3 regions of the Edaphobacter bradus genome follow, and region 2 is predicted to be linked to each of the others. Evidence: predicted binding sites of a transcription regulator. Region 2 holds the regulator's gene; each other region holds the start of a gene.
What was found. Region 2 encodes LexA, which represses DNA repair genes until DNA is damaged. Its sites were predicted from a motif close to CANTTCGCTTTTTATTCGC; they were not measured.
Positions count from the first base shown of each region.

Region 1: a site for LexA is predicted at 7,081-7,099, ahead of recA (recombinase RecA). Genes of this name have one in related genera too.
Region 3: a site for LexA is predicted at 5,365-5,383, ahead of OHL16_RS08510 (Y-family DNA polymerase). Genes of this name have one in related genera too.

Region 1 is NZ_JAGSYF010000004.1:231,158-240,818, reverse strand. It holds gene OHL16_RS16025 (pyridoxal phosphate-dependent aminotransferase) at 1-774, opposite strand, end outside; gene cysK (cysteine synthase A) at 847-1,902, opposite strand; gene coaD (pantetheine-phosphate adenylyltransferase) at 1,966-2,466, opposite strand; gene OHL16_RS16010 (RNA polymerase sigma factor) at 2,595-3,206, shown strand; gene OHL16_RS16005 (hypothetical protein) at 3,203-3,748, shown strand; gene OHL16_RS16000 (Spy/CpxP family protein refolding chaperone) at 3,780-4,448, shown strand; gene OHL16_RS15995 (LIC_13387 family protein) at 4,489-4,944, opposite strand; gene OHL16_RS15990 (SRPBCC family protein) at 4,941-5,429, opposite strand; gene OHL16_RS15985 (ArsR/SmtB family transcription factor) at 5,426-5,749, opposite strand; gene recA (recombinase RecA) at 5,940-7,019, opposite strand; gene OHL16_RS15975 (hypothetical protein) at 7,128-7,496, opposite strand; gene OHL16_RS15970 (FAD-dependent thymidylate synthase) at 7,517-9,088, opposite strand; gene fabG (3-oxoacyl-[acyl-carrier-protein] reductase) at 9,151-9,661, shown strand, end outside.
Region 2 is NZ_JAGSYF010000001.1:1,026,143-1,035,803, reverse strand. It holds gene OHL16_RS04370 (FAD-dependent oxidoreductase) at 1-595, opposite strand, end outside; gene OHL16_RS04365 (M20/M25/M40 family metallo-hydrolase) at 698-2,371, shown strand; gene OHL16_RS04360 (HAD family hydrolase) at 2,477-3,238, opposite strand; gene OHL16_RS04355 (YybH family protein) at 3,184-3,675, opposite strand; gene OHL16_RS04350 (DUF4097 family beta strand repeat-containing protein) at 3,705-4,556, opposite strand; gene OHL16_RS04345 (efflux RND transporter periplasmic adaptor subunit) at 4,761-5,969, opposite strand; gene lexA (transcriptional repressor LexA) at 6,130-6,732, opposite strand; gene OHL16_RS04335 (SpoIIE family protein phosphatase) at 6,786-8,669, opposite strand; gene deoC (deoxyribose-phosphate aldolase) at 8,801-9,580, opposite strand.
Region 3 is NZ_JAGSYF010000002.1:588,177-597,837, reverse strand. It holds gene OHL16_RS08530 (RNA methyltransferase) at 1-296, shown strand, start outside; gene OHL16_RS08525 (S9 family peptidase) at 394-2,787, shown strand; gene gluQRS (tRNA glutamyl-Q(34) synthetase GluQRS) at 2,794-3,609, opposite strand; gene OHL16_RS08515 (immunity protein Imm33 domain-containing protein) at 3,668-4,018, shown strand; gene OHL16_RS08510 (Y-family DNA polymerase) at 4,030-5,349, opposite strand; gene OHL16_RS08505 (SulP family inorganic anion transporter) at 6,145-7,872, opposite strand; gene OHL16_RS08500 (nuclear transport factor 2 family protein) at 8,104-8,469, opposite strand; gene OHL16_RS08495 (hypothetical protein) at 8,707-9,309, shown strand; gene OHL16_RS08490 (protein kinase domain-containing protein) at 9,558-9,661, opposite strand, start outside.

The sequences.
Region 1 (9,661 bases), on a different contig from region 2:
CTTCGGCCCCAGCGCATACCCCGCGCGCCAGCCCGTCATCGCGTAGGTCTTCGACAACGACCCGAGCACCACAACATGCTCCTTGCAGTCCTTGAAGCTGCCGCCGCTGACGATGTTGCCCGTAAAGTTCAAGTACACATAGCACTCATCCAGCAGCACAAAGATGTCGCGCTTATGCGCCATGCGAACAATGGCCTCAAGGTCCTCGGGCGAAACCACAGCGCCCGAAGGATTCGACGGCGTATTCAAAATGATCGCCTTCGTCTTCGGCGTAATCGCCGCCTCGACCATCTTGGCCGTGAGACGGAAGTTCTGCGCCTCGTCCGTCTCCACCGGAACCACCACGCCGCCCGCGTACTGAATGATGTCCTTGAACGACACCCAGTACGGCACTGGCAGGATCACCTCATCGCCGTGGTCCACTAGCACCTGGATCGCATTGAACAGCGCCAGCTTGCCGCCGGTCGTAAACACGCACTCCTCCGGCGTGTAGTCCGAGCCGAAATCGCAAGCATGCCGGTCGACGATCGCCTTCCGAACCTCGGGAATCCCGGCGACGTTCGTATAGCGCGTAAAGTTCTTCTCGATCGCCTCGATCGCCGCATCCTTGATGTGCCGCGGAGTCGCGAAGTGGGGCTCGCCCGCTCCAAAGTCCGCCAGGTTCACACCCTCGGACTTCAGCTTCAGCGCCGCAGCGGTGATAGCCATGGTTGCCGAAACTTCAATGCGGCCAATCCGGTCCGCAAATATCTTGGTAGCCGTCGCTGTGCTCATATCTCTAGTGTGTCAGATTTGCCCACTGAGATAAAGCACATCGCAGAATCCCAGGGCCCCTGACCGGAATACCTATTGCGCTGGCTGCAGCCAGCCGCTCGGAGTGGACCGTGAAATCTCCGCCTCCTCCTCCGTCATGTCGACAGGGATATCGGCGAACAGCGGTGTGCTCAGATAGCGTTCTCCCGTGTCAGGCAGCATGCACAGAATCGTCGATCCCTTCGGAGCCTCTGCCGCAACCCGCAACGCCCCGACGAACGTTGCTCCCGACGTAATGCCAACGAAGACCCCTTCCTTGCGGGCAAGTTCCTTGCTCCAACGCATCGCCTCCGCATTTTCGATGCGCAGGATCTGGCTGATGACCTTCATGTCCACGGCATCTCCCGTCAGCTTCGGAACGAAGTCCGGGCTCCAGCCCTGCAGGGGGTGCGGCTTCCACGCAGAGTGGCCCGCAGCCGGCGATCCGTCGTGGTTCCGTTGCTGCTCGATCCCGCTTGAGAGCATCGGCGCGTCATCCGGCTCGCAGACGACGATCTTCGTCTCAGGTCGCTCCTTGGCGAGCACCCGAGCGACGCCCTTCAGCGTGCCGCCGGTGCCGAAGCCGGTCACCCAATAGTCCAGCCGCTCCCCTTTGAAGTCCTCCAATATCTCCTTCGCCGTCGTACGCGAGTGCATGTCGGCGTTGGCCTCATTCTCGAACTGACGCGTTAGAAACCAGCCATGCGCTTCGGCCAGTTCGATGGCTTTATTCACCATGCCCGTACCTCTGGCCGGCCCGGGAGTGATCACAACCTTCGCCCCCAGGAACCGCATCAGCCTGCGCCGCTCTACGCTGAATGTCTCTGCCATCGTGACGACCAGCGGATACCCCTTCTGCGCGCACACCATTGCCAGCCCGATTCCGGTGTTGCCGCTTGTAGCCTCGACCACCGTCTGGCCCGGCTTGAGCCGTCCGGTCCTCTCTGCATCCTCGATCACGCCAAGGGCAAGACGATCCTTAACAGAACCGAGTGGATTGAAGGCCTCAATTTTGACAAAGAGGTTTACATCCGGCGGTGCGAGCTTATTGATCCTGACTACGGGGGTGTTGCCGACTGTTTCAAGAATATTGGCATATCGTCGTCCCATTCCCTGTTCCTCCGAACTAGCGATTGTTTTGAATACCTTGCACACTTTGGCAGACAAGGGCGTCTACCCCTGAACCCGGCTCGGCACTTTAGCCTTCAGCCTCTCCACCACCAGCGGAGGCACCAGCGCCGTCACATCCCCGCCCAGCTCAAACACTCCCTTGATCAGCCTCGAGCTCACATACGTATACTTCTCCGCCGGCATCATGAACAGCGTCTCCAGCTCCGGGTCGAGCTTCCGGTTCATCATCGCCATCTGGAACTCGTACTCGTAGTCCGAGATCGCCCGAATCCCCCGCAGCACCGCCTTCGCCCCCTGCTCCCTACAGAAATCCACCAGCAGCCCATCGAAGGTCGCCACCGTCACATTCCCGAACCCCTTGGTCGCCTCAGTGATCATCTCCACCCTCTCCGGGACCGTAAACAGGGGGGTCCCCTTCTCGCTGTTCCGCAGAATCGCGACCACCAGCTCATCCACGATCTTCGCCCCTCTGGCGATAAGGTCCAGATGCCCATTGGTCAGAGGATCGAAGGTTCCCGGGTAAATTGCCTTGACAGTATGCATGCCTCCAGCAGCATATCGCGGTTTCCGGCAAAAAATCGCCCCGGTGCTGTAGTCTTCCCTACTACTTGGGCCGTCTAGCTCTACAGTTGGCGGCAATACCAATTCGGGAGCCGAGTACGTCCGAGCCTATGACATCCCACGTCCTTGTCACCGAGGGCCTTACCTCCCTCAACGAAAGCTCCGCCGCGCAGACCTCTGCGACCCCGTTCGACGACATCGACGCCGTCGTCGCCACCTACGAGCAGCGCATCTTCCGCTTTATGCTCGTCTCCCTGCGCGACCGCGACGCCGCCCAGTCCCTCACTCAGGACACCTTTCTTCGCGCCTGGATCTCCCGCGCCAGCTTCCGCGGCGACTGCGCCATCTTCACCTGGCTCATGCGCATCGCCATCAACCTCCTCCGCGACCACACCCGCACCGACCGCTTCCGCTTCTGGAAGCGAGCCAGCGCCAACGCAGTCGACGTTTCCGACGTAGCCCAGCATCTCCCGCTGTCCGAGAGCTCCCTCGAGTCCCGCCTCATCGCCAGCGAGCAGATGACCCTCATCTGGGACTCCGTCGCCCAGCTCTCCAGCCGCCAGCGCGACATCTTTCTCCTGCGCTTCGTCGAGGACCTCTGCCTCTCCGAGATCGCCGAGATCACCCATCTCCCCATCAGCACCGTCAAAAGCCACCTCTACCGTGCCCTCACCACCATTCGAGCCCGGCACACCGATCAAAAAATTAAGGAGGCAAAATGACCTCGCACCTCACTCCCCATCTCACGCACGAGCAGCTCTGCGACATCCTCCTCGCCTGCGCGCCGCATCCCCTCTCGAGCGACTACGCCGCCCTCCAGCAGCATCTCCGCTCCTGCCCGGCCTGCTCCGACGAGATCGCCCGCCTCGACCATTCGCTCAAGCTCTTCCGCGAGGCCTCCACCACCCACGCCCGGCAGCAGCTTGTCGAGATTCACGCCAACCAGGCCGCCTGCCATTCCTCCGTCTTGCCCTCGCCCCGCACGGTCTCGCGCCCGCTTTACTGGGCCTGCGCCGCCGCCCTCGCGCTCACCGTCCTTGCGCCGCTCGGCCTACGGCATCGGCACGTCACGCCGTCTCCCTCGCCTGCTGCCGTCAACGCACCGGCTCGCACCCAGGAATCCGATGAGGCCCTCCTCGAAGAGATCAACCAGGACCTCTCCGCCGCAGTCCCCTCTCCCATGCGCCCGCTGGACGACCCGGCCGCCAGCTCCACCAGATCAGCCTCCGGCTCCGGTGGGAACAAACAGACCAGGGAAAACTAGAAATCCACTTGTCCAGAGAAGGAAGACCCAGATGAAAACCGCCCCCGTCCTGATCGCCACCATCCTCGCATCGCTCTGCTGCCTCCCCGCCCTCGGGCAACAACCCGCTCCAGAGGCTCAAGCACCACCGGCAACCATGCCGGCTCCGCCAGCCCCACCGGATGCGCCCCCTTTGCCGCGTAAATCCCGTGTCCAGACCTACACCCGCGTCATCACAACCGACGGCATGCACTCCAACGAGCGTATCGCTCCTCCGGGAATCTGGTGGAAGAACTCCGACCTCATCCAGAAGCTCGCGATCACGCCCGACCAGCAGAAGCGCATGAACGACATCTTCCAGCAGAGCCGCATCCAACTCATCGACCTCAAGGCCAACGTTGAAAAGCAGGAGGTCACCCTCGAGCCCATGCTCGACGCCAACCCGCCCGACACGAACAAGGTCCTCGCTCAGATCGACAAGATCGCCCAGGCCCGCGCCGAGTTGGAAAAGGCCAACGCCCGCATGCTCCTCGGCATCCGCACCGTCCTCACCCCCGACCAGTGGACCAAGCTCCAGGCGGAAGAGCGCGGGAATCGCAGATTCATGATCATGCACAAAGGCGGCCCGGGAGGATTCGGCGTATTTGGCGGCCCAGGAGGCCCAGACTCCCCAGACGGCCACTTTCGCTTCCAGCCCGGCAACGAGGAACCGCCCCTCTAGCTCAGAAGCAAGTCAGCGAGTCCCAACGTTGAGACACCAGTCAGCGAGTCAGCAACTCCGCCGCTGACTTGCTGACCCGCTGACCCGCTAGGCCAGGCGCGGCCACACCCAGACAAGCAGCAATCAGCAGCTCTGTAATCACCGGCCCTAGAAAGAAATGTCCCCACGACACCACTGCCAAGGCCACATATCCAACCGCAAACACCAGCACCACAGGCCGCAGCCGCACTCCCTCCGTCTTCGCCAGCCCTCCCAGCAGCCAGAAGACCACTGCTTCCAGCGTCAGCAGAACGGTCACTACCAGCCCCATCCCGCGATAGAAGGTCCAGAAGCTGCGCACATTCCCGAACACCACAAACGTATTCGCCTTCATCGCGGTCGCCGCTACGGTCTGGGGCCCCGGGTCCTGCGCCCCGTAGACCCCGCCGACCGTATGCAGCACCGCATGAATCAGCGTCAGCACCGCGGCCACTCGCAGCCACGCCGCCGGCCTCATAGCTCGCTCTCCAACTCGGCTCTCTTCGCGAACTCCCTGAGTGTCTGCTCCCACGCATCCGCGGATTCAAGCATCTTCTTGAGCTGCTCCCAGCCCTCGCCATGCCGCTCCAGGTGCGAGTGCTCCAGCTCCACCAGCGTTCCCTCTGTCTCAGGCGTAAACCGGATCGCCACCTCGCTCGCCTTCGCCATGTCCGGATCGAACTTCCAGCTCGGCCCCAGATGCCACGAGAACGTCACCAGCCGCGGAGGATCCCACGCCATGACCTTACCCCAGTCGCACTCCTTACCATTGCCGTCGCGCTCATACCACCGCCCGCCAACCTTCGGCTCGACAAAGATCGCCTCAAACGCTGCCTCCCCAATGTGGTGTTCCGGCGGCCACCAGGTCTCCATCTGTTCCACAAATACTGAAAACGCGCACCCCACAGAAATAGGCACGCGAACACTCTTCCGCACGACCGTACTTACTACCGTCTCGCTCATCGCCTCTCTCCTTTTTCTGACGCTTCTACAGCTCGCTGAAACCCACTCATAGCCCGCTCCCACACCTGGTCGAAGTGCGCCCGCAACCGGGCCACTCCCTCCGGATCAACCTGATACAGCCTTCGGGTCCCGTTCTTCCGGTCCGTCACGAGTCCGGCCTCCTTCAGCACGCGCAAGTGCTGCGAGACCGCCGGCCGGCTCACCGGCAGCGTCGCCGCCAACTCGTTAACCGCCAGCGGCCCCTCGGCAAGCCTCTGAAAGATGGCCATCCGAGTACCATCTCCCAATGCCTCCAATCCGGCTTGTAGGTAAGCATTCACTTACCGTAAGTAATAGCTTACGATTTCCAGGACTGTCAAGCGTTTCTACTGAAGATTCCTGTCAAAACCCCAAACCGCCCATCTCACACAAAACAGACAACATCGCCTTGGAGCAGTTTCCGGGAGGGGTGGAGGTGGCCCTCAAAAACAAAAGGCCCCGCCATAGGCAGGGCCCTTCTCACAAACTCGACTACCGGCGGCTCTTCACAACTTCCTGCGCCGCTGCAGCACCGTTCACCGGCGCCGCCGGAACTTCCGGAACATCCTTCCCGCCTGCGATGTTCAGCTTCTTGCGAAGCTCGGCGTCGATGCGCGCAAAGACGTCCTTGTTCTCCTTCAGGAAGCCGCGAACGTTCTCGCGTCCCTGTCCGATGCGCTCGCCCGAGTAGCTGTACCACGCGCCGCTCTTATCCACGATGTTGTGGAGAACCGCAAGATCCAGCACATCGCCCTCACGCGAGATGCCCTCGCCGTACAGAATGTCGAATTCGGCATCGCGGAACGGGGCCGCAACCTTGTTCTTCACCACCTTCACTTTGGTCCGCGACCCGGTGACGGTCTCGCCCTCCTTCACCGCGCCGATCCTGCGAATATCGATGCGCACCGAGGAGTAAAACTTCAGCGCCCGGCCACCGGTCGTCGTCTCCGGGTTGCCAAACATCACGCCGATCTTCTCGCGGATCTGGTTGATGAAGATCAAACACGTCCGCGACTTCGCAACCGTTCCCGTCAGCTTGCGCAGCGCCTGGCTCATCAGCCTCGCCTGCAGGCCGACGTGCGAATCGCCCATCTCGCCATCCAGTTCAGCCTTCGGAACCAGCGCCGCAACCGAGTCCACCACCAGCACGTCGATCGCCCCCGACCGAACCAGCGCCTCCGTAATCTCCAGCGCCTGCTCGCCGTAGTCCGGCTGGCTCACCAGCAGGTTGTCCGTGTCCACGCCCAGCTTCTTCGCATACACCGGATCGAGCGCATGCTCGGCGTCCACAAACGCTGCCAGCCCGCCAGCCTTCTGGGCCTCGGCAATGATCTGCAGCGTGATCGTCGTCTTACCCGAAGACTCCGGCCCGAAGATCTCAATCACACGGCCACGCGGCACGCCACCCACGCCCAGCGCCGCATCGAACGAGATCGACCCCGTCGAGATCACCGAGATCGGAACAATCGCCTCCTTCGAGCCAAGGCGCATGATCGAGCCCTTGCCAAACTGTTTCTCCAACTGTGAAAGGGCCGTCTCTATAGCCTTGGTGCGTTCATCAACTGCTGCCACGTTGTTCCGTCTCCTCTGCGGTAAGGGGTCAATCCGGAGTCTAACATCGAATCCGAAGAAAGCAAATAAAAAGCGAATATAAAATGGTGCAGTTTGAATTTGCTTGATTCACTTGGCGACAAAACCATCTGGCGTCATCTCAAAAGTCTCGAAGTCGTAAAGTTTCAACTCATCTATGACCCTGTTCGACGGCAAAGCTCCAACGACAATCAACATTGAAATCCTCTCTCCAGAGGAATAAACACCGTGATGCAAATCAACATTGCCAATGACATTTATGCAGTTATCTTCGGCATCTCCTGCATCTTTGACCTTGAATAGAGTGATTCCACGGAAAGCATTGGACGTACCCTGCAGTTGCCACATCCGTTCCGCCGTGGCCCTGTGGGCTACTGAGTCAATAGCCCAAACTGGCATTTGGTCTGCCATCTGTTCTAACCCAGGATATATAGGATCTAAAACAATCGCGGCTTTCATCTTGCCCACTCCAGCAAAACTTATCTCTTCAGCAAATCCACCGGCTCATTCACATCCTCAATCCTGAAATGCCCTGCCAGCCCAGGATGCCGCTCCGCCACCGCCTTATACATCTCCCAAGCCACGCGCCGATAGCTGAAGTGCCCCGCCACACCCGACCTTAGCTCCGCAATATACAGCGCCTCCGCAAAGTCCATCTTGAACATCGACCGGCACCGAGTCCCCAGCGGAAGCGTATAAGCCGCCGCTTCGGGATGGCCTGCATCGCGCAGCTCGCGATACACCGCAAACGCCGCGTCCATCGCCGCGCTGTACTCAACCTCATGTGCGGCCTCAGCCAGCGTCGGCTGCCCCGCGCAAACCGGGTCCTCGTAGCCATGCGCGTCAGTGTAAGGCTGCAGCAACTGAACGCACCGCCGATGCCGGTGCATATCGCGAAACCCGCCAATATCCATCAAAATATCGAACCGGAAACCCTGCCCCGCGCTGAACGACCGCAGCAGCTCATCGTGCCTTCCGCGATGCCGCGTGCCAAGGTCGATGATCTCCAGTCGCCGCTGCTCGGTCAGCGCGGCGACGTGGCCGCGAATCTGGCGATAGGAGTAATGGCAATGCGGATACAGCAGCGAGGTCGCAAGCTCCACTTCCAGCGGCTCGGCATCATCGAGCAGATCGACGACCGGAGCCGCGAAGATCGGCTGCCCATGCATCAGCTCCGCAGCAGCCTGCGTAAGCTCGCGGCGCGTCGCAGCAAGGTACTCGCTTGCATTCGCATACTTCACCAGCGTCGGAGCCGTCTTCACCGGACGCAGCAGTGTCTCGGCAACGCGCGCTCCACAAGCCTCGTCCACCGACCCGATCTCCTCGCAGAGCGCCTGCGAGGCCGCGTGATACACGTTCCACGCCGGCTCCGTCGCCGCCGCGCGCAGCTTCTCGCCGATCTGCCGCACTTCGGCATGTGGGCTCGTCAGCAGCCGCGAGACCTGCGTCTCCAGCGTCCGTGCATTCACGATCTGGCCCAGCGAGGTATTCGTCGCCAGCGGCAGAAGATACCGCGCGACATCAAACGCTCGAGCCTTCAGGGTGCGCTCGTAGGCTTCAGGCTTCATCGCCTCGGGCCGCGGAATCGCGCCTTTCAGCGCCTCGAGCATCCCGGCGCTGATGCGATCGTAAGCAGCAAACATCGCCTCAACCGAGCCGGTAAACGCAGCAGTCTGCGGGCCCAGTTCCGGCGTGTACCAGCCCGACGCCCGAAAGTTCTGGTACCGCGTCGAGCGCTCCTGCCCATCCCAGCGCTGCTCATCGACCAGCTCGATCGCCGCCAGCAGGCTAAGCCGCTCAATCGCAAAGGGAATATGCGCCAAATCGGCGATCGAACGGTGCCCATACTGGAAATAAAACGTGTTCAGAAACTGCTCCGCACGCTGCGCGCTGATCTCAGCGAGCGACTCCTTCATGCTCAGCGCCGACCGCGAATACTTCGCCATCGCATACGCGAGCACCTCGGGGTCGGCTCCGTGAATTGCGTACACATCGGTTTCGCTGGCTGTCGGGAGCGCTGGTTTTTCGGTCTTCGTCTCGGTCGCGGACATTTGCCACCCAGAATACGTCATCTGGCTCCGTATAATTCTGGTTGCTGTTTCATTGGAGGTTCATGAGCACTCTCGCAGGTCGTATCGCATTGGTTACAGGAGCTTCGCAGGGCATCGGGCGTGCCTGCGCACTCGAACTCGCCCGCCGCGGAGCCCACGTCGCTCTCGCCGCAAGGAACGTTGACAAGCTGAACGAGGTCGCCGCCCAGATCGCCGCCGCAGGCGGAACCGCCCACCCCTTCGCCCTCGACGTCTCCAGCGAAGAGTCCATCAAATCCGGAGCCAAGGCCGTCATTGCCCACTTCGGCAAGGCTGAGATCCTCGTCAACAACGCCGGCATCACCCGCGACATCCTCGCGCTCCGCATGAAGAAGGCCGACTGGGACGATGTCCTCACCACCAACCTCACCGGAGCCTTCCTCCTCACCCAGGCCGTCATGTCCTCGATGGTCAAGAACCGCTGGGGACGCATCATCAACATCACCTCCGTCGTCGGCGAGACCGGCCAGGCCGGCCAGGCCAACTACGCCGCCTCGAAGGCCGGACTCATCGGCCTCACCAAGTCCCTCGCCC
Region 2 (9,661 bases):
GAGAGAAGCGTAGCCAGAGGACGTCGATGGGGACGCCCTGGTCGATGAGAGGCAGGTGTCCGGCTACGCGTGAGGTGGCGTGGCGGCCGTCGCAGCCTACGGTGAGCGTGGCGGGGATCTCGACGGGGCCGTCGGGAGTGTTGGCGAGGACGCCGGTGGTGACGCCATTTTTCTCGATGAGGCCGGTTGCCTCCCAGCCCATGCGGAGGGTGAAGGAGGGGAAGTGCGCGGCTTCGCTGGCCATGAAGCTGAGGAAGTCCCACTGCGGCATGAGCGCGATGAACTTGGCGTGGGTGGGAAGGTGGGCGAAGTTCGCCATGGTGAAGCGGCGGTCGCCGATGATGCCGGAGAGGCGGGCGACTTTCGAGTGCGGGACGGTGAGGAGTTTTTCGAGCAAGCCGAGTTCGTGGAGGAGCTCGAGTGAGGAGGGGTGGATGGTGTCGCCGCGGAAGTCGCGGAAGAAGTCGTTGTGCTTTTCGAGGACAGTGACGGGGACTCCCGAGCGGGCGAGGAGGTAGCCGAGCATGATGCCGGCGGGGCCTCCACCGATGACACAGCAGGTTGTTTGGGGGAGCTGATTTGTGGCGGCAGCCATGGTGGGATGAGGGTAGCAGTGGCGGTGGAGAGGGTCAAAAGAGAGTGTGACGAGCGGCGGCGTGCTAGATTTTACGCATCCCTTCTGGACCTGGAGATGATGATGCGTCTACGCCGTTTTGCAAGCGTTGTGGCTACGGTTGTACTTGTACTGGGCTGTGCTGCGGTTCGCGCCGGAGGAGCAGTGGGAGATGATGCGGTGAGCGATGAGGCGATGGGGAGGGCGTGGTGGGCGCATGTGCAGTATCTGGCGGACGACTCTTTGAAGGGACGGCTGACCGGGAGTGACGAGTATCTGAAGGCTGCGGCGTACGTGGTTGGCAGGTTCAAAGAGTATGGGCTGAAGCCAGCGGGAGTGAATGGCGGGTTTTATCAGCCGGTGACGTTTGATGTGCAGCGGGTGCTGGCGGATAAGTCGTCGATGAGCCTGGTCGTGAATGGCAAGGCTGAGCCGCTGGTGCTGGGGACGGATGCGGTGCTTGGGTCGCGGTGGGCGCAGGTGGGGACCGTGGATGCTCCGCTGGTGTTTATCGGGTATGGGCTGCATTTACCGGAAGCGAAGTATGACGACTTCAACTCTGCTGAGGTGCCGTGGAAGGAACTCAAGGGCAAGGTTGTGGTGTACATCAACGGCGGTCCTGCTGAGTTGCCGGGGCCTTTGAAGTCGTACGCGCGGACGGCTCCGTTTGTGAAGGCGCTGCGTGATGCGGGAGCAGTGGGGGCGATTTCGATTCCTACGCCGAAGTCGATGGACTTTGGATGGCAGAGGGTGGCAAGCGGGGGTTCGCAGCCGGGGATGCGGCTGGTTGCTACACCGGAAGCCGGAGGGGTGGCGGAGCGGCATCCGGCGCTCGCAGATGACCATGGCGCGATGTTCACAGCGACGTTCAATCCTGCGGAGGCGGAGAAGCTGTTTGCCGGAACAGGGCATACATTCGCCGAGATGCTGGCCCTGGCGGATGCGCAGAAGCCGCTGCCGAGGTTTGCGCTGGGCAAGCGAGTGACGGCAACAGTGGTGGGGGAGCATACGGAGGTGGTGTCGCCGAATATTGTGGCGAAGCTCGAGGGGTGGGACCCGGTGCTGTCGAAGGAGTATGTGATCGTGTCGGCGCATCTCGATCACCTGGGCGTGGGGGCTCCGATCAAAGGGAAGACGATTTACAACGGCGCGATGGACGACGCTTCGGGTGTGGCGTCGGTGCTTGAGACGGCGAAGAGATTTGGCGAGTCGAAGACGAGGCCGAAGAGGTCGATTCTGTTTCTGATCTTTACAGCGGAGGAGAAGGGTTTGCTGGGTTCGCGGTACTACGCCGGGCATCCTACGGTGCCGGAGGGTTCGATCAAGGCCGATCTGAACCTTGATATGTTTATGCCGATCTTTGCGCTGAAGAAGCTGCATGTGCAGGGGCTCGAGCAGTCGACTCTGGCAGTGGATGCGAAGAAGGTCGGCGAGGCGCACCATATTGTGATTGCGGGAGATCCGGAGCCGGATCGCAACTCGTTTATAAGGACGGACCAGTACAGCTTTGTGCAGGCGGGGATTCCGGCGCTGGCGTTCAAGTTCGGCTGGGAGCCGGGCTCGCCGGAGTACAAGGCGTGGCGCGGGTGGCTGGCGCAGCGGTATCACTCGACGGAGGACGATCTGTCTCAGCCGGTGGACCTGGTCGCGGCGGCGCAGTTCAACAGCTACTTTGCCGATCTGGCGAGGACTGTGGCGGATGATCCGGCGACGCCGCATTATCTGGAGACGAGCTTCTTCAAGAGATTTGAGCAGTGAGCAAGTGTGCTCGCTCTCTTGAAGTCTGAGGCATCTAAGGAGAACAGCAGATTCCTCCACTCCGCTGCGCTTCGGTCGGAATGACAACCAAAAGATTGCTTCCGGTTATGGAATGCCGAGGATGGTTTGCCAGTCGGTGGGGGAACTGGCAGTGTAGTCGGGGCGCGCGGCTGCAAGGGTGTGAGGGGCGAGGCCGAAGGAGCAGCCGACGGAGAGTGTGCCGCAGTTGCGGGCGGTGAGGACATCTATGTCGGAGTCGCCGATCATGGCGGTTTCGGCCGGAGTGATGGTGCGGCCCGCGAGAGTGGAGGCCTCGGCGATGAGGGCGAGGAGGCCGTGTGGGTCGGGCTTCTTGGTGTGGAAGCTATTGCCGCCGTAGTTCTGGAAAAAGAAGCGGTCGAGGCCGAAGTGCGCGCAGATGTCGCGCGACGGGTTGACGGGCTTGTTGGTGAGGACGGCCATGAGGGTCTCGGGATGGGCGGCGCGGATGGCTTCGAGTGAGTCGACGACACCGTCGTAGACGTAGGTGAAGTCGAGCTTGTGGATGCGGTAGTAGCTGAGGAAGAAGGCGAGAGCCTCGGCAACGTACTCTTCGTCGTGGCGGTCGCCTTCGGGATCGCCGAGGGCCCGGCGAACGAGCATGGAGGCTCCGTCGCCGATGTAGGTGGCGATGACGTTGTCGGGAAGTCGTGGCTTGCCGAAGTGCTCGAGCATGGCGTTGATGGAGTTGCAGAGATCGACGCGCGAGTCGATAAGGGTGCCGTCGAGATCGAAGACGATGAGGCTGGGAATGGGAGAGATCGACATCGTGCTTAGCGGGTGGAGGCTGCGGCCTGCGGCTGGAGGGGAGTCGTTTTGGCTGTCCATGCCTGCTGGACGATGAGCCAGCGGCCGTCTGGGGTGCGCCGGTAGATGGTGAGGTAGTTTCCGGAGACGGGGATGGTTGTGTTGGTGCCGTGGAGGACGGTGGTCTCCTGATAAGAGCCGCTGTCGAAACCGAGATCGCCAGAAGTCTGGATGGTAGTTGAGGTGAACTGGATGGTGCTGTCGGTGGCGGAGAATGCGATCTGGAAGAGATCATGGAGTGCCTGCTGGCCCTGAATGCGGCTGCCGCGCGGCTCAAGAAAGGCGGCGTCGGAGGCGTAGAGCGAGAGGCAGTCATCGAGGCGCTTGGCGTGAAGCGCTTCAGCCCACTGCGTTCGGAGGTGGGTGATTGTGGCGGACGAGTCGGGCTGCTGGGGGTGAGCCGGGAGACTCGCTGCGACGACAAGGAGCGAGGTGAGGAGGATGGTGCGAGGCATCATGCACCATCCTCTCACGAGGAGAGATTGGATTAGTGGACAGTGATGTCGCCGGAGCCGGTGTTGGCGCGGATGGTGGGGCCTCCGCCGTTGACGACTCCACTGACATGATGGCGATTGAGGCTGCCCTGCATGGTGATGGGCTGGTCGACGCGAATGCTGCCTGAGCCGGTGTCGGCATTGAGGTTGAAGTGTGCTGCGTTGCCGAGAGCGAGCTGGATGGAGCCGGAGCCGGTCGAGAGCTTCCAATCAGTGCTGGGCTGACCGTCGACCTGGACGTCGCCGCTGCCGGTGCTTGCCTTCAGGGCGCCAGAGACACCGTACAGGCGCAGTGAGCCGCTCCCGGTTTCAGCTTTCACGTCACCCGGGCCGGAATGATGGAGCTCAACGTCTCCAGAGCCAGTGCCCAGTGTGGCTGGTCCCTGAACGCCATTAGCGCGGATGGAGCCTGATCCCGTCTGGGCCTTGACGCTGGCGCCGACGTCCTGAATCTCCATGTCGCCCGAGCCTGTAGTGGCGGCGATGTTGGAGGTGCGTGGGAGGGTGATGTCGTAGTCGATGGAGATGTTGTGGAAGAGGTCGTTGTCACCATGACGGCCGCCAATGGTGATGTCGTTGCCGTTCTGCGTGATGGGCGGGTTGGCGATGACCTGCTGGACGCGGGATTCCACGTCGCCACTCTTCCAGCCGTGGCCGGCGTGGACATGGCCAATGATGTGGACCTGGTTGTCGGAGCCGGGCTTGAGGCGAATGTACCCGGAGCCGGTAGCGACCGAGACATTGGGCGAGGCGCTTACGTTGAGGGTGCGGTCGAAGTTGCCGTCGGCAAAGGCCGCCGTGGTGATGGCGAGGGTTGCGGCGGCAAGGAGGATGCGAACTTTCATGGTGTGGCCTCCGTTTTGAGTCGGTTACGCGTCTTTGTGGATATTTGTTCCAGATTTTTTCGTGCGGGGCTGTGCTGAGCCTGATGTATTCCGGTGGGCATCGGGGAACCCCACGCGAAATGCGGGGGTTCTTCCCGTTCGACTTCCCATTCAGCTTCGCTCAGGGCAGGCTGCTTCGCTCAGAATGACGCCTCTAATTTCTAATTACTGCTGGAGGATGACTGTGTCGCCGGAGTTGAGGCCAGAGAGGACCTCGGTTCTGGTGCCGTTCGAGATGCCGGCCTTGATGTCGACCTTGCGGCGGCCCTTCTTCTCTTTGGAGTCGGGAACCTCGACCGATGCGTTGCGGTTCTTGTCGTAGATGACGGCCTGCTCGGGCACTGTGAGGACGTTCTTGTGCTCATCGAGGAGGATCTCGGCGTTGGCGGTCATGTTGGCCTTGAGTTCGCCGCCGGGATTGTCGATGGAGACGCGGACCTCAAAAGTGGTGACGTTGTCTTTCTCGACACCGAGCGGAGCGATCTTGGTGACCTGGCCCTGGAAGGTCTTCTCCTTGAAGGATTCGACCTTGATGCGGGCTGGCTGGCCGAGGTAGACCTTGCCGATGTCGGACTCGTCGACCTTGCCCTGGACGTAGACCTGGCGGGTGTCGCCAATGGTCATGACGAGGGTTGCGGTGGAGCCCATGACGAGGATGGAGCTGACGGCGTCGCCGAGCTCGACGTCGCGGGAGAGGATGACGCCGTCCATGGGCGAGGTGATGGTGGTATAGCTGAGCTGCTCCTCAAGCTGCTTGAGCGAGGCCTGTGACTGCTGGACCTGGGCCTGCGCCTGGTGGAGCTTGGAGGTGTCGACGGTGATCTGGGCGACGGCCTTGTCGCGGGTGTTCGCTGCGGCGAGGTACTTCTGCTGGGCGTCGTCGAGGGCCTGCTGGGAGACGACGCCGTCCTTCGACATCTCGAGATTGCGCTTGTAGGTGTGTTCGTACATGGGGAGGTCTGGGGCCTGGGCGTTGACCTTGTCGTACTGGATGGCGGCCTGCGCGGCGCGGGCGTTGGATTCGGCCGCGGCGAGTTGGGCCTTCTGCGCGTTGACCTGTGCAAGGATCTCTACCTGGTCGAGCTGGGCAAGAAGCTGGCCCTGCTTCACGTGTGCGTTGATGTCGGTGTAGAGATGGGTAACGATGCCCGAGGCCTTGGATTTGACCTCGACCTTGGTGATGGGCTGCACCTTGCCGGTGGCGACGACGGACCGGGCAATGTCGCCGCGCTCGACCTTGGCGAGCTGAGACGGCTCGATTTTGGCGCTATTTCCACGGGCCGCGACCGCGACGCCGAGGATGACGGCGATAAGCAGAACGGTGACGCCGCCCCATATCCAGATTTTGCGTTTCTTGTTGCGCTGTGTGGCCAAGGTAGAGCTCCCAGTAAATTGCCGCTTCGGAGATGGATTACGCAGGAGTGCCCCGCATAGTTCCGTGGAAAGTTTAAGCCGCGGGAGTAATAGAGCTGGTACGTCTTTTGACGTATGGAAAAGCCGTGCGGAAGCAGAGGTTAAGTGCCTGCGTAGGGTGTTATGCGTACTTGCGGAGGACTCCGAGAACCTTGCCCTGAATGCTGACGTTGGAGGCCGGGACGAAGATGGGGGCCATCTCGGTGTTGGAGGGCTGGAGGCGGATCATGCTGCCTTCGCGGTAGAAACGCTTCAGCGTTGCGTCGGCTCCGTCGACGAGGGCGACGACGATCTCTCCCTCGCGCGCGGTGCGGGTCCGCTCGACCAGGACGTAGTCGCCGGAGACGATGTGCTCGTCGCGCATGGAGTCGCCACGGACCTCAAGGGCGAAGACCTCGCGGCTGCCGATGATGTCTCCAAGAGAGATGCTCTCGGCGGTCTCGATGGCCTCGACTGGCTTGCCGGCGGCGATGCGGCCGACCAGTGGGAGGCGGTCGTAGCTCTTTTTGGAGCGGGAGGGAAGCACGTCGATGGAGCGGCTGCGGTTATGCGCGCGCTGCAGCAGGCCTTTGTTCTGGAGGTTGGTGACGTGTTTGTGCACAGTGGCGAGCGAACTGAGGCCGAGACCGCTGGCGATCTCCTCGTAAGAGGGAGAGTAGCCGTTCTTCTGCGTGAAGCTGGACAGAAAGTCGAGGACCTCTTTTTGCCGCCGCGTAATTGCCATGCTGGAATTGTAGCGAATAAAAGGCGAATTGCAAGTAGTTTCAGTGCGTCGTGCTAGAGAACTCGCAGAACAACCAGCGTCTCGTCGTCGAAGTGCTCTGTGCCCGACTGAAAGTTCGAGACCGACTTCACAATGCACTCCACCGTGGCAGCCGCCGAGGAGTGGTGCTGCGAGGCAAGCACAGCCTCCAGCCGCTCCGTCCCGAACATCTCTCCGGACGCATTCTCGGCGTCCGTAATCCCGTCCGAGAGAAAGACAATCGCGTCACCGGGCCTCGTCGAGATGGTGAACTCCTCGTACTGGACGTCGGGGAAGAGTCCCAACGGAAAGCCTTCCGCTTGAATCGTCTTGACCTCAATCTCCGGCGCACCCGTGGCGTTCTCCGAGGTTGAAACAAACAGCGGCTGGACCGACCCAGCATTGGCGATTTGAAGCGTCTGGTTTGAGTCGTCCCACAGCGCAATCAGCATCACCACGTACTGCGCATCAAGCTTGCGCTCCTGAAGCTGATCGTTCAGCGCCGTCAGCAGAGCCGCGGGCGACAGGTGCTGCGCAGCAAGCGACCGCAGTATCCCGCTCAGCATCGCCGCGTACAACGCCGCAGGAGCTGCCTTGCCGCTCACATCGCCCACGGCCAGCGCCACGCGCCCCGGCCCATAGTCGAGAAAGTCGTAGATGTCGCCCCCGATGGACCGCGCCGCCATAAACCTCGCCGCGATCTCCGCATGCTCCAGCTTTGGCGAATGCCGTGGCATCAGGCGCATCTGAACCTTGCGTGCCATCTCCAGGTCCCGCTCCAGCCGTTGCTCTTCCTCGGAGATGCGCTGGTACAGCCGTGCATTCGCAATCGAGATCGCAACCTGAGCCGCCAGAGTCGAAAGCGTGCGCAGGTGGTCTTCGTTGTAGTAGTTCAACTTCGTGTGTTCCAGGTCGAGGACGCCGATCATCTGACCCTTGTAGATAAGCGGCACGGATAGCTCGGACCGCGTCTCCGGGGCTTGAGCAAGATAGCGCGGGTCCTTGCGTACATCTGGCACCACAATCGGCTCGCGAAGCTGCGCTGCCGATCCGATAATCCCTTGGCCGAGTGAGACCGTGCGCTCGCGTGTCACGCGCTCGCCATACCGGGAAGAGAAGCGGTGCTCAAGCTGCTGGGTCCGCTCGTTCCACAGCAGAATGGTGAACATCTGGAAGTCGATCACGCGCTTCAGCAGAAGCCCGATTCGCTCCAGCAGGTCATCCACATCCAGGATGCTCGTAATCTCGCGGGAGATTTCGTTGAGCACCGTCAGCGTCTGAGCCTGCCGCGCGACCCGCGTGTAAAGCCGCGCGTTCTCCACCGCGCCCGCAATGCGGGAGGCTGTCAGTTCCAGCAGCCGCTGGTGCTCATGGGTAAAGTAGCCCACCGACTCCGACTGGATATCCAGCACGCCAATAACGCGGTTCTTGACAATCAGGGGAACCGCAAGCTCCGACCGCACCTTCGGATTGACGTCGATGTAGTTTTCGTACGTCCGTACATCGTCCACCCGAATAGACTTCCGTTCCAGCGCAGCCGTCCCGCTTATCCCTCGGCCCAGCTTGACGCGGACTCGCTCGATCTCCGCCGTATGGCCGATCTGAAAGCGCATTCTGAGGTCTTGGGTTCGCTCGTTGAGCAGCAGAATTCCGAAGATCTGGTAGTCGATCACCGCCCGCACCAGGTCCGCTACGCGGTGCATCAGGGTATTCAGGTCGAGCGTTGTATTCAGGGCGTCAGCGAGCCGGTGCAGGAACTCGACCTGCGGGGTCTCGACGCGAATATTGACCGGCTTCTCGGCGGCCTCGCCCGGTTGTGCCGGGGGGCGGTAGTCGCCCTCAAAGTGCTGCTCCGGGACAGGTTCCGGCGTCGGCGAACCCGGAGTGTCAGTACGGTTGGATTTGTCGACAGTGGGCATCCCGAAGAGCCGATGATACTACTCGGGGCCTATGTGCGTCAGGGGGTATCGAGTCAGATTGACCCGGCGGGGGTTACAGCGTCGGAAAGTCAGGGAGAAGATGAGCTCCAAGGGGCAGATGCCGCTACGCCTCAGTACCCTGGGTTGGCATTCGAGCCGGTCACATTGTGGTCGCCCGTCAGCTCGGAGACGATCCTGACGCTCGCGCTGGACCCGATCCGCGAGGCCCCGGCATGCAGCATCGCCGCGGCATCGGCCAGCGACCGAATACCGCCAGACGCCTTCACCCCAGCCCGGTTGCCCGCCACGCCACGCATCAGTGCGACGTCATCCACCGTGGCCCCGCCGGTTGCAAACCCTGTGCTCGTCTGCAGGAAATCCGCCCCAGCGCTCAACGCCAGCTCACTTGCCCGTAGCTTCTCTTCAAAGCTCAGCAGGCAGGTCTCAAGAATCACCTTTACGATCGCCCCGGCCCCGTGAGCCAGCTCTACCACACCCCGGATATCCTGCCGGACAGCCTCATAGTCGGCTGCGTTGCCTGACTTCAGCAGGCCGACATTCATCACCATGTCGATGTTGTGGGCCCCGTGCTTCAGTACCCGCGTCGTCTCATCCCGCTTCGAGGCCGAGAGCGTCGCCCCCAGAGGAAACCCTACCAGCGCGCCAACCGCAACTCCCGTGCCGGTCAGCGCCGATGCTGCCAGCGAGACCCACGCCGGATTCACCATCGCGCAGGCGAACCGGTGCGCGGCCGCCTCGTGGCACAGTTGCAACACATGAGTTCGCGTCGCATCCGGCTTCAGCAGGGTATGATCGAGCACCGCTGACAGATTCTCAGCGGAGGAGAGAGCGTGGGTGGCAAAGGAATCAGCGTCATAGCTCTTCGTCTCCAAGTGCGGCACGGTGCTCATGAATCTCCTTCAGCGCGGGTTGCTGCGCCGGTCTTTTCTACCACATGGACGTTTCTTCTGGCTTACAAGATGCATCAGGTT
Region 3 (9,661 bases), on a different contig from region 2:
ATCCATCGATGAACCTGGGGCAGGCCGTCGCGGTGTGCCTGTACGAGCTTGTGCGGAGTCCTGGTGAGCACGGGGCGAAGGGAGTCTCTCGCGCGGCCGAGGCAGGAGAGGTCGAGCGGCTGCTTGCGTCGTTTACGGAGATGCTGGAGGCGACCGGCTACACGCGGCGTCATCCAGCGAACTGTGACGAGGCGCAGATCAGGCGGCTGGTTCTGCGCATGGGACTGGCGGCGAGCGATGTGCCGGTGTGGATGGGGATTGTGAGGCAGGTGTTATGGAAGGCGCGCGGCGGATGACCTGCAGTGCGCGTTGCCGTCCAATGCAGTGGTGGTTGTAGACTGGCGAGGCTTGCACAATCTCAACAAGAGAGAATCGGTTTGGAGGGTTGAAGGGATGTCTTTGGTTCGAGGTCTGACGACGGCGACCGCCGTGGTACTGGGATTGGGTTTGACGGTTGCAGCCGCGGCGCAGGGCCGCCAGCTCACCATGGCCGACTATGCGCAGGCCGAGAAGTTCATGAACTACAACGTGAACCCACTGGTCTTTCACGGCGTCGAGCATCCGGCGTGGATCTCGGCTGGCCGCTTCTGGTATCGCGATCTCGGTCCGGAGGGAATCACCTATGTGATGGTCGATGCGGCGAAGGCGACGAAGAGCGCGGCCTTCGATCATGCGAAGCTTGCCGCCGCGTTGACGGCCGCAGGTGCGCGTGGGGAGAAGGACCCGCATCATCTCGTCCTTGCCGATCTCGACGTGAATGGCGAGGTTGTTCTGGTCTCCGCCGGGGCGAAGCAGTATCGCTGCGACCTGAGCGGCGAGGGGAAGTGCGCGGCGACGTCGGTAACCCCTGTAGCGCGTCCGGCATTCGGCCGTGCGCGCGCCGAGGCGATCGTCTCGCCGGACGGCACGAAGAGCGCGTTCCTTCGCAACTACAATCTGTGGGTGCGGGACCTTGCGAGCGGGAAAGAGACGCAGCTCACGACGGACGGCGTGAAGGACTTTGGCTACGCGACCGACAATGCAGGCTGGCAGCGGAGCGACAATCCCATCCTCGTCTGGTCGCCCGACTCCAAGAAGATTGCGACCTTTCAGCAGGACCAGCGCAAGGACGGCGAGATGTATCTGGTACCGGTCACGAACGGTCATCCGCAGCTGCAGGCGTGGAAGTATCCGCTGGTCGGCGACACGAACGTGACGATGATCGAGCGCGTGATTCTCGACGTGGGCTCGGCGAAGGTCATCCGCCTGAAGATAGAGCCGGACCAGCACCGCTCGACGATCTGCGATGACATCAGCTGCAATGGCGGCGGAGGATGGGACGACGTGCAGTGGAGCGACGACAGCGCGCACCTCGCCTTCGTCTCCACCTCGCGCGACCATAAGCAGGAGTGGTTCCGCGTGGCCGACGCTGCGAGCGGTGATGTGCGCGACGTCTACACCGAGACGGCGCCGAAATTTTTTGAAAGCGGCAACGACAAGGTCAACTGGAAGTATCTGCCGAAGTCGAACGAGTTTCTGTGGTTCAGCGAGAAGGACGGCTGGGGACAGATGTATCTCTACGACCTTACGACGGGCAGGCTCAAGAACCAGATCACGCACGGCGAGGGCAACGTCACGCAGGTCCTGTACGCCGATGATGATTCGCGCAAGCTGTATTTCCTTGCCGTGGGCAAGGAGGCGGGGCGCGATCCGTACTTCGCGCACTACTACAGCATCAACTTCGACGGCGGCGGGATGACGCTGCTGACGCCGGAGAACGCCGATCACGTTGTGACCGCATCGCCCGATGGCCGCTACTTTGTCGATGCGGCATCGACGCCGACGCAGCCGGAGACGACGGTAGTCCGCGACAGCACGGGCAAGGTCGTGGTCGAGGTTGCGAAGCAGGACATCTCGAAGCTGGTAGCGACAGGCTGGGTTCCGCCGACGCCGATTACGGTGAAGGCGCGCGACGGCAAGACGGACCTGTACGGATTCCTCTTCAAGCCGACGAACTTCGACGCATCGAAGAAGTATCCCATCGTGAACCACGTCTATCCCGGGCCGCAGACGGGCTCCTGCGGTGGGCGGAACTTTGCGGCGGCGCATGGAGACATGCAGTCGCTGGCGGAGCTCGGCTTCGTGGTTGTCTGCATCGATGGCATGGGGACGCCGTGGCGCTCCAAGACATTCCACGAGTTCTATTACGGCAACCTCGGCGACAATACGATTCCCGACCAGGTGGCGGGGATGAAGCAGCTGGCCGCGAAGTATCCGTGGATTGATCTGGATCGCTCGGGAATCTACGGGCACTCCGGCGGAGGCAACGCGACGGCGGCGGCGATGTTCAAGTATCCGGACTTCTTCAAGGTCGGCATCGCGGAGAGCGGCAATCACGATCAGCGCGACTACGAGGACGACTGGGCGGAGAAGTGGGCCGGGCTGCTGGTGAGGTTCCCGGACGGAACGACGAACTACGACAGCCAGGCGAACCAGTACTTTGCCAAGAACCTCAAAGGCCATCTGCTGCTGGCGCACGGGACGATGGACAACAACGTTCCGGTGAACAACACGTTGCTGGTGGTGGATGCGCTCATCAAGGCCAACAAGGACTTCGATCTGTTGCTGATTCCCAATGTCGCGCACGGCTATGCCGAAGCTTCGCAGTATATGGCGCGGCGGCGGTGGGACTACTTCGTCCGCAACCTCGCGGGTGATACTCCGCCGCGCGAGTACCAGTTGAAGCCATGGGCCGAGGCTCAGGAGGCGCTCCATCACGCGGGCGGCCCGGGCGACGAAGATCAGTAACGGCGATCAAGCCTGAAGCATGGCGAGGACGTCGTCGTGCTTCAGGCCGCGTTGGCGCAGCGTGTGGATGGCGAGCGCGCCGTGCCGCTTGGCCAGCCGCGTGCCGTGTTCATCGACCAGCAACCGCGTGTGGAAGTACGCAACAGCAGGGAGTGAGAGGGCGCGCTGCAGCAGTATCTGGCGCGCGGTGGACTTCAGCAGGTCGGCTCCGCGCACGACTTCGGTGATCCGCATTGCGGCGTCGTCGACGACGCAGGCTAGCTGGTAGCTGGGCAGGCCGTCCTTTCGCCAGACAAGGAAGTCGCCGAAGTCTTTGCCTGTGGTCAACTGCTGCGCTCCCATGTTGCCGTCGATGAAGCGAATTGCCTCGCCATCAGGGACGCGGAACCGGTAGTTCATCCCTGACTGCAAGGTTCGTGGCGCGTTGCTGGTTGGACGGCATTTGCCGGTGTAGACCGGTTCGTCGTCGGTGTCTTCGTGCGGTGCCTGCATCATCTGGGCGAGCTCGCGGCGACTACAGGTGCATGGGTATGCGTGGCCGGTTGCGAGCAGTTTTTCGAAGGCCTCGCGGTAGAGTGCGAGGCGCTGGGACTGCACGATCATCGGCGGAGTCCACTCGATGCCTAGCCAGGCTAGGTCTTCGAGCATGGCATCGACGAATTCTTGTTTCGAGCGCTGCGGGTCGAGGTCCTCGTTGCGTAGTAGCAGAGTGCCGTTGTGCCCTCGCGCTCGAAAGTCCGCAGTCCAGAAGGTCGCAGCATGGCCGAGATGCAGCAGGCCGGTCGGTGATGGGGCCAGACGGCCGACGTAAGAGGTTCTCACGAAGAGATAATACTGTTGAAGGAAGTTGGATTCTTCACCTCTAAAATACGAAAACACAATGAGTGATACTCAGATCGAAATCTTGCAGCAAGAAATGTGCCGACGCTATCAGACGGGCTACGTTGGCGCCTTCAATGAACAAATGTCGGGTTTCGCGACCGCAACGGGTGGCCTTCTCCCGATAAATGGACTAAGACATCCATTAGCCGGCGGAACCACGGGATGGTACATCTGGTGCGGTGAGGAGTTCTCTAGCCGAAGAGATTTCTTCCAACCCATCCACACCAAGCATATTTACGAGAAATATCCTTCAATTGCTCCACTGCTTGGACTACCACCGGGCTACCGATTCCTTCAGGCGGGCGACTATATCGATGTATGGTTCGATCCTCTTCTGTTGAGTGTGTAGCATTATTTGCTTTACATGTAATCCACACCGTACTGCACGGGGATTTGGGTGAAGGCGATGCGGGTTGGGGCGCTTTCGCGCGCGGGCAGCATTCCGGCGAAGTGCAGCGTGGTGTGGCCGTACTTGAGGTTCAGCTTGTCCATGGTGGCGGAGAGCTGGGTGCGGTTGTTGGGGTCGGGGAAGAGTTCGTCCTGGTGCTCGTTCTCCGGGATGAGGTCGCGCAGCGTGACGCCGACGAAGAATGGCTTCTGGAAGGCCTCGCCCTGCGGCCTTCGCGCCCAGATACCGCGCAGCACTTCGAGCAGGGTCAGGGTGTCCTGGCACTCGCGGAAGCGCGCCTCCATACCCCAGCCGGAGTGCTTGATTCCGCTGAAGTGCCGCTTTGACTTCATCTGCTCGGCCTGCTGCCTGGTGAGTTGATACCGGATCGTCACGGCCATGGAGCCGGTGTAGAACTTCTCCATGCGGAGGCGCATGGCGGCCTTGTGGAGCAGCTTGTTGGCAACGGCCCACGCACCCGCGTCGGTGCGGAACTCCGGCGCCATGATGTGCGAGTGGCCGAGCGACTTCTGGATTCCGCTTGGCACGGGAGCGCCGTCGTCGCCGGTGTCGTCGCCGCGCAGCCAGTGGAAGAGCCGGTCGCCCCACACGCTGTCCCAGAGCTTGTGCATGCCGTTGCGGTCGAGCGCGAGAAGCTGCTCCATCGTGGTGATGCCCTTGTTGTTCAGCCGTACCTCGGTCCGTGCGCCGACTCCGGGCAGGTCGCGAAGCTCCAGATGAGCAATTGCCCTTGGCAATTGCGATGGTAGAAGTCCGATGAGGCCGTCGGGCTTCTGCATGTCGCTGGCGATCTTGGCGAGGTAGCGGTTGGGGGCCATGCCGATGGAGCAGCGGAGGGCTTCGCCTACGTTTTTGTAGATGGACTGCTTGATGTCAAGGGCGATGCGGCGCGCGCGCGGAGGCTCCTGCTCGCGGCCCATGAGCTCGCAGACCATCTCGTCGATGGAGGGCGTGTGGGCGACGGGGCAGCAGAGCTCCACGGCCTCGGCGATGGCTTTGGAGTATTTGGCGTACTCGGTGTGGTTGCCCTCGATGAGCACGATCTCGGGGCAGCGTTGTTTTGCTTCGCCGACCTGTGTGCCGGTCTTGATGCCGAGTGCTTTGGCCTCGTAGCTGGCGGCGATGCAGCAGGTGGTGTCGGCCATGGTGGGGACGACGGCGACGGGACGGTTGCGGTACTCCGGGTGCAACTGCTGCTCGACCGAGGCGAAGAAGCTGTTGAGGTCGATGTGGAGGAAGCCGAACCTGTCGGGTTGGGGGGCGCCAGACATGAACCTAGCCGGATTATATTCGCCCTTTGTTTGCCAGCCAAGGTATGTGCCCCCTCCCCCTGTTTTTGTGCAAAGTCTTCTAAACAGATACTTTAGGTCCGGACTTGTTGTGCAATCCGATTGCCAGACTGCGGGAATCAGGGAAATCCGATGTAAGTGGTGTGCAAAGTCTTCTAAAGACGGTTGTTAGTTGCTGGTTGCGGGTTGTTAGTTGAAGAAAAAAAGCCCGGTTTTTGGCCGGGCTTTTTGCTTCTGTTTCTATTTTAGCAAGTTGAGAGACCTGCTCTGCCACGGCGATGTGCTTTGGTTTGTGGAGTTTGAGTGGATTGGGGGCTTGACAGGGGCTTTTGCTGGCGTTTTCGAGGGATAAGCCGCGATGAATTGGGTACCCCTCGGGTCAGTGGCCGTGTCTTGAATGGGGCATCCGATAACTTTGTGGCTCTGCCGGCGAAATGCGGGGATTCTTCCCGTTCGACTTCCCATTCGACTTCGCTCAGGGCAGGCTGCTCAGGGCAGGCTGCTGTGCTCAGAATGACCGGGGTTGGGACTCTTGGGCGCCGTGTGATTCTGGATCTGGGATGGTTTAGGGATTAAGGTTTGCCTTCGGCAGAGCGGAGCCCACTCATCGCGCGAAAGGCTGCGCGATGAATGGGGCACCCGGCTGGAGAGGCACAGCGCGGTGGCGGGGGATGATCGGACTTTTCGGTTTTATCAGATGGATATGGGGTTGTTGCGGGTTTGAGGGCAACGATCAACGGAGTCGACTTCTGAGGACTAACCCATGTCGATTAGGCGCTACGACGTGCGATCCTCCCAGTCTACCCACTCGACTGGATGGGTGATGAGATAGGCGCTCACCGCTTCGTCAAGGGTCGCGAAAAAGGTCTGTTCGCCGAAGCGCGTGTATAGCCCGAAACGTTTCAGCTTGTCTTTCACCGGGTCCTTCATCTCAGCGAAACACAACTCGATGCCGTTGGCGTGCAGGGTGTCGTGGAGTTCGCAGACAGCATCGGCTGCGGTGACGTCGACGCTGGTGACCGGCTCCGCCGCGACAACGAGCCAGCTGGCCGGCGTCGGTGAGCTGGCAACGGCATCCAGGACTCGTTCCTGGAAAAGCTGGGCGTTCGCGAAGAAGAGCGGGGCATCCCAACGGAACAACACGAGCCCCGGGATCAACCGTGCCTCTGGATACCGGGTGATGTCGTGATAGCCCTTGACACGATCGACGCGGCCGAGCACGGCCGAATGCGGGCGCCAGCCGTCCCAGAGGAACTCAATCACGGCAATTACGATCGCCACCGCAATGCCCGGAATGGCGCCAAGAACGGCGACACCGGCGAAGCAGGCCATTGAAAGCCAGAACTCCCAGCGCTGGATGCGATAGATGCGGCGCAAATCGGACACTTCGACCAGGCCGATGGCCGAGGCGATGACGACAGCGGCCAGGGCGGTGTGCGGTAGATCCTGGAGCAGCTCGGGCGCGAGTACCAGTAGCAACGCGATCGCGAGCGCGCCAACGACCCCCGTAAGCTGGGTCCTGGCGCCCGCCGCCTCGGCTACCGGTGTGCGCGAGGAGCTGCTGCTGATGGGGAATCCCTGAAAGAAGGCCGCGGCGAGGTTGGAGACGCCGAGGCCCACCATCTCCTGGTTCGGGTCGACGGGCGTATGCAGACGCGCCGCATAGGTTCGAGAAAGCACGCTAGTGTCCGCGAATGAGACGAGGGCGACCGCGATGCCGCCCATGATGATCGGTACCATGTCGTCGACTGGTACAAGTGGAAGGCGTGGCGAGGGCAATCCCCGCGGTAGCGGACCGAGCACGGACACGCCGGCACGTACTGCGAGGTGGAAGGCCGCGACCACCACAGTAGCAGCGACGACGGCGATCAGGATGCCAGGGACGCGTGGCCAGCGCTTCAGTAGCAGTATGATGGCGAGCGTGCTGGCGCCGATGGCCAAGGCCGCGACGTTCGTGCTGCCTGCGAGCACCTTATTGACGATTTCCCAAGTTTGGCGAATGGGTCCGTGTGCACTGACAGAGAAGCCGAAGAGCTTCGGGACCTGGCTTAGCAGTACCGTCAGCGCGATGCCGTTCATGTAGCCGTAGCGGATCGGCTTCGAGAGCAGTTCGGTGACGAAACCCAGACGCGCAAGGCCCGCGGCGACGCACACAACGCCTGAGACGATTGCCATCATTCCGGCCAGCGGGACTGCACGTTGCGGGTCGCCCGCCGAAAGTGGCGCCACGACTGTCAGGATCACGGCGGCGAGCGAGGAGTCAGGTCCCAGAACGAGGATGCGGCTCGGACCGAACAGGGCGTACGCGAGTAGCGGCACAATAGTCGCATAGAGGCCGTTGATACCCGGTAACCCGGATGCCTCGGCGTACGCAACACCGACTGGCACGAGCATGGTCGTCATGACGAGGCCAGCGACAAGGTCGTGCCGCAGCCAGGACGACTGATATCGACGCAGAGTGTTCAACCCGGGGAGCCAGCGTATCCAGCCTAGATTCGCCAGCATTGCATGGCGGGCGATACGGCCCGGTTCTGTGGTGTCGGAAGAGAGCGGGTCAGTCATGGCCGCGCAGGTCAAGTGCCGAGAAGAGACGCTCTTTCAGGAATCAGGTCTCATCCATTCTAAGTTCTAAATATTCTCACCCTACAGTGTTTAGGAGCAAGGGCCTATAGTGCGATGAATGGGGCACCCGGCTGGCCCAGGTGCCGCATAGGGCGTCGCGCAGCAGGGTCCAGCTCAGGGAAGCTTGTCGAAAAAGAGATAAAGGGCGGCGATTCGGCCGTCGCGGGCAATGATGAAATCAGTCCCGGCGTAACCTGGCGCCTCACCAGGGCGGCCTGATACCCATGGGACCCGTCCGCCATTGCCCACTTCCTCGGGCTCGGCGATTGGCTGATATCGAAAGTCAGGGTGAGTCGCCTTGATGGCGCCAGCGATGCGATCGATCTCGTCGCGGCCACGGTAGACTCCCTTGCTGGGGTCGTAGAACACGGAATCTTCGGTGTAGAGCTCGTCGATGGCCGCGCGCCGGCGCGCGGGGTCATTTTCACCGAAGACTTCCTGAAGATTGCGGGTCAGCAAGGTCGATATGCTGTGTGACATGGATTGTGTCCTCCTGGGATCGAGTAGGCGCGATATCTCGATCCGGAACGGCTCTGTTACAGATGAGGCGGGTCAGACTGCGGTTTCAGATTTGTGGCCGGGTTTCGATTTCGGATTTGCCTTCGGCAGAGTGCAGCCCACTCATCGCGCGAAAGGCTGCGCGATGAATGGGGCACCCGGCCAATGTGAGCAGGCAGCAGTTCCCGACCTACGATGTCGTGCTATGCTGGCCGCGTTATGCGCCTTTTATTCGTTCTGCTCTTTGTTCTGCTTGCCCCGAACTTATCGGGCCAAGCCAATCTGTCCAGCGGCTCCGCTTCGTCTGTCTCGGACAATGCAGCATTGACAGAGATGTACACCGTCGATCAAAAAGCGCGGGAAGGAGATCATATTGACTGGGGCAAGTTGTCGAAAGACGACGCGCAACGAAGAAAAGACGTACAGCACCTACTGGCGGCTGGTGAGGTACGGACAGGGAATGACTATTACCATGCTGCGATGATCTTCCAGCACGGCCAGAATCCCGACGATTACTTATTGGCTCACGTGCTCGCCATGGACGCCGTTGCGCAGGGCAGCAAAGAGGCCCGGTGGCTTTCCGCAGCTACGCTAGATCGGTATCTGCTCTCTATCTGGCAGCCACAGGTCTTCGGCACACAGTTCCACGGCGGGTATGGCTTTGGGCCAATGACACACGACAGGATTAATCCCGAGATTGTTAGCGACTCTATGAGAGCCGCCACCTGTGTGGTGTCATCTGCACAGCAGCAGAAGACGCTTGAAACGGCCAACCACGGTGGCAGCTTCGGTAGTACGCAATTGAAGGAGCAATGTAAGTAGGTTTGCTGTCTTTCGCGATGGCGTTGATAGGAGCGACCGGGATAAGAGGGGGAAAGCTTTGAGGGTGGGGGCGCGGTGCGATTGGAATTTGTGGTGGGGGAGATTTCGGATTTGCCTTCAGCAGACGGAGCCCACTCATGTCGCCATGAAGCTGCGCCATGAATGGGGCACCCGATCTTAGATATGGGCCACCCAGCCCAGGATGGGAAAATGTCAGGATCGGCATCGCGCAAAAGCGCTACCCAAGTTTATTGCGGCAGTCCCACGCGGCGCACAAGGTCTTGAAAGCGTGGGTCAGAGCGGAGGGAATCAACCCTCAGATCAGCCTTTAGGAAGTAAGGAATGTCTGGCG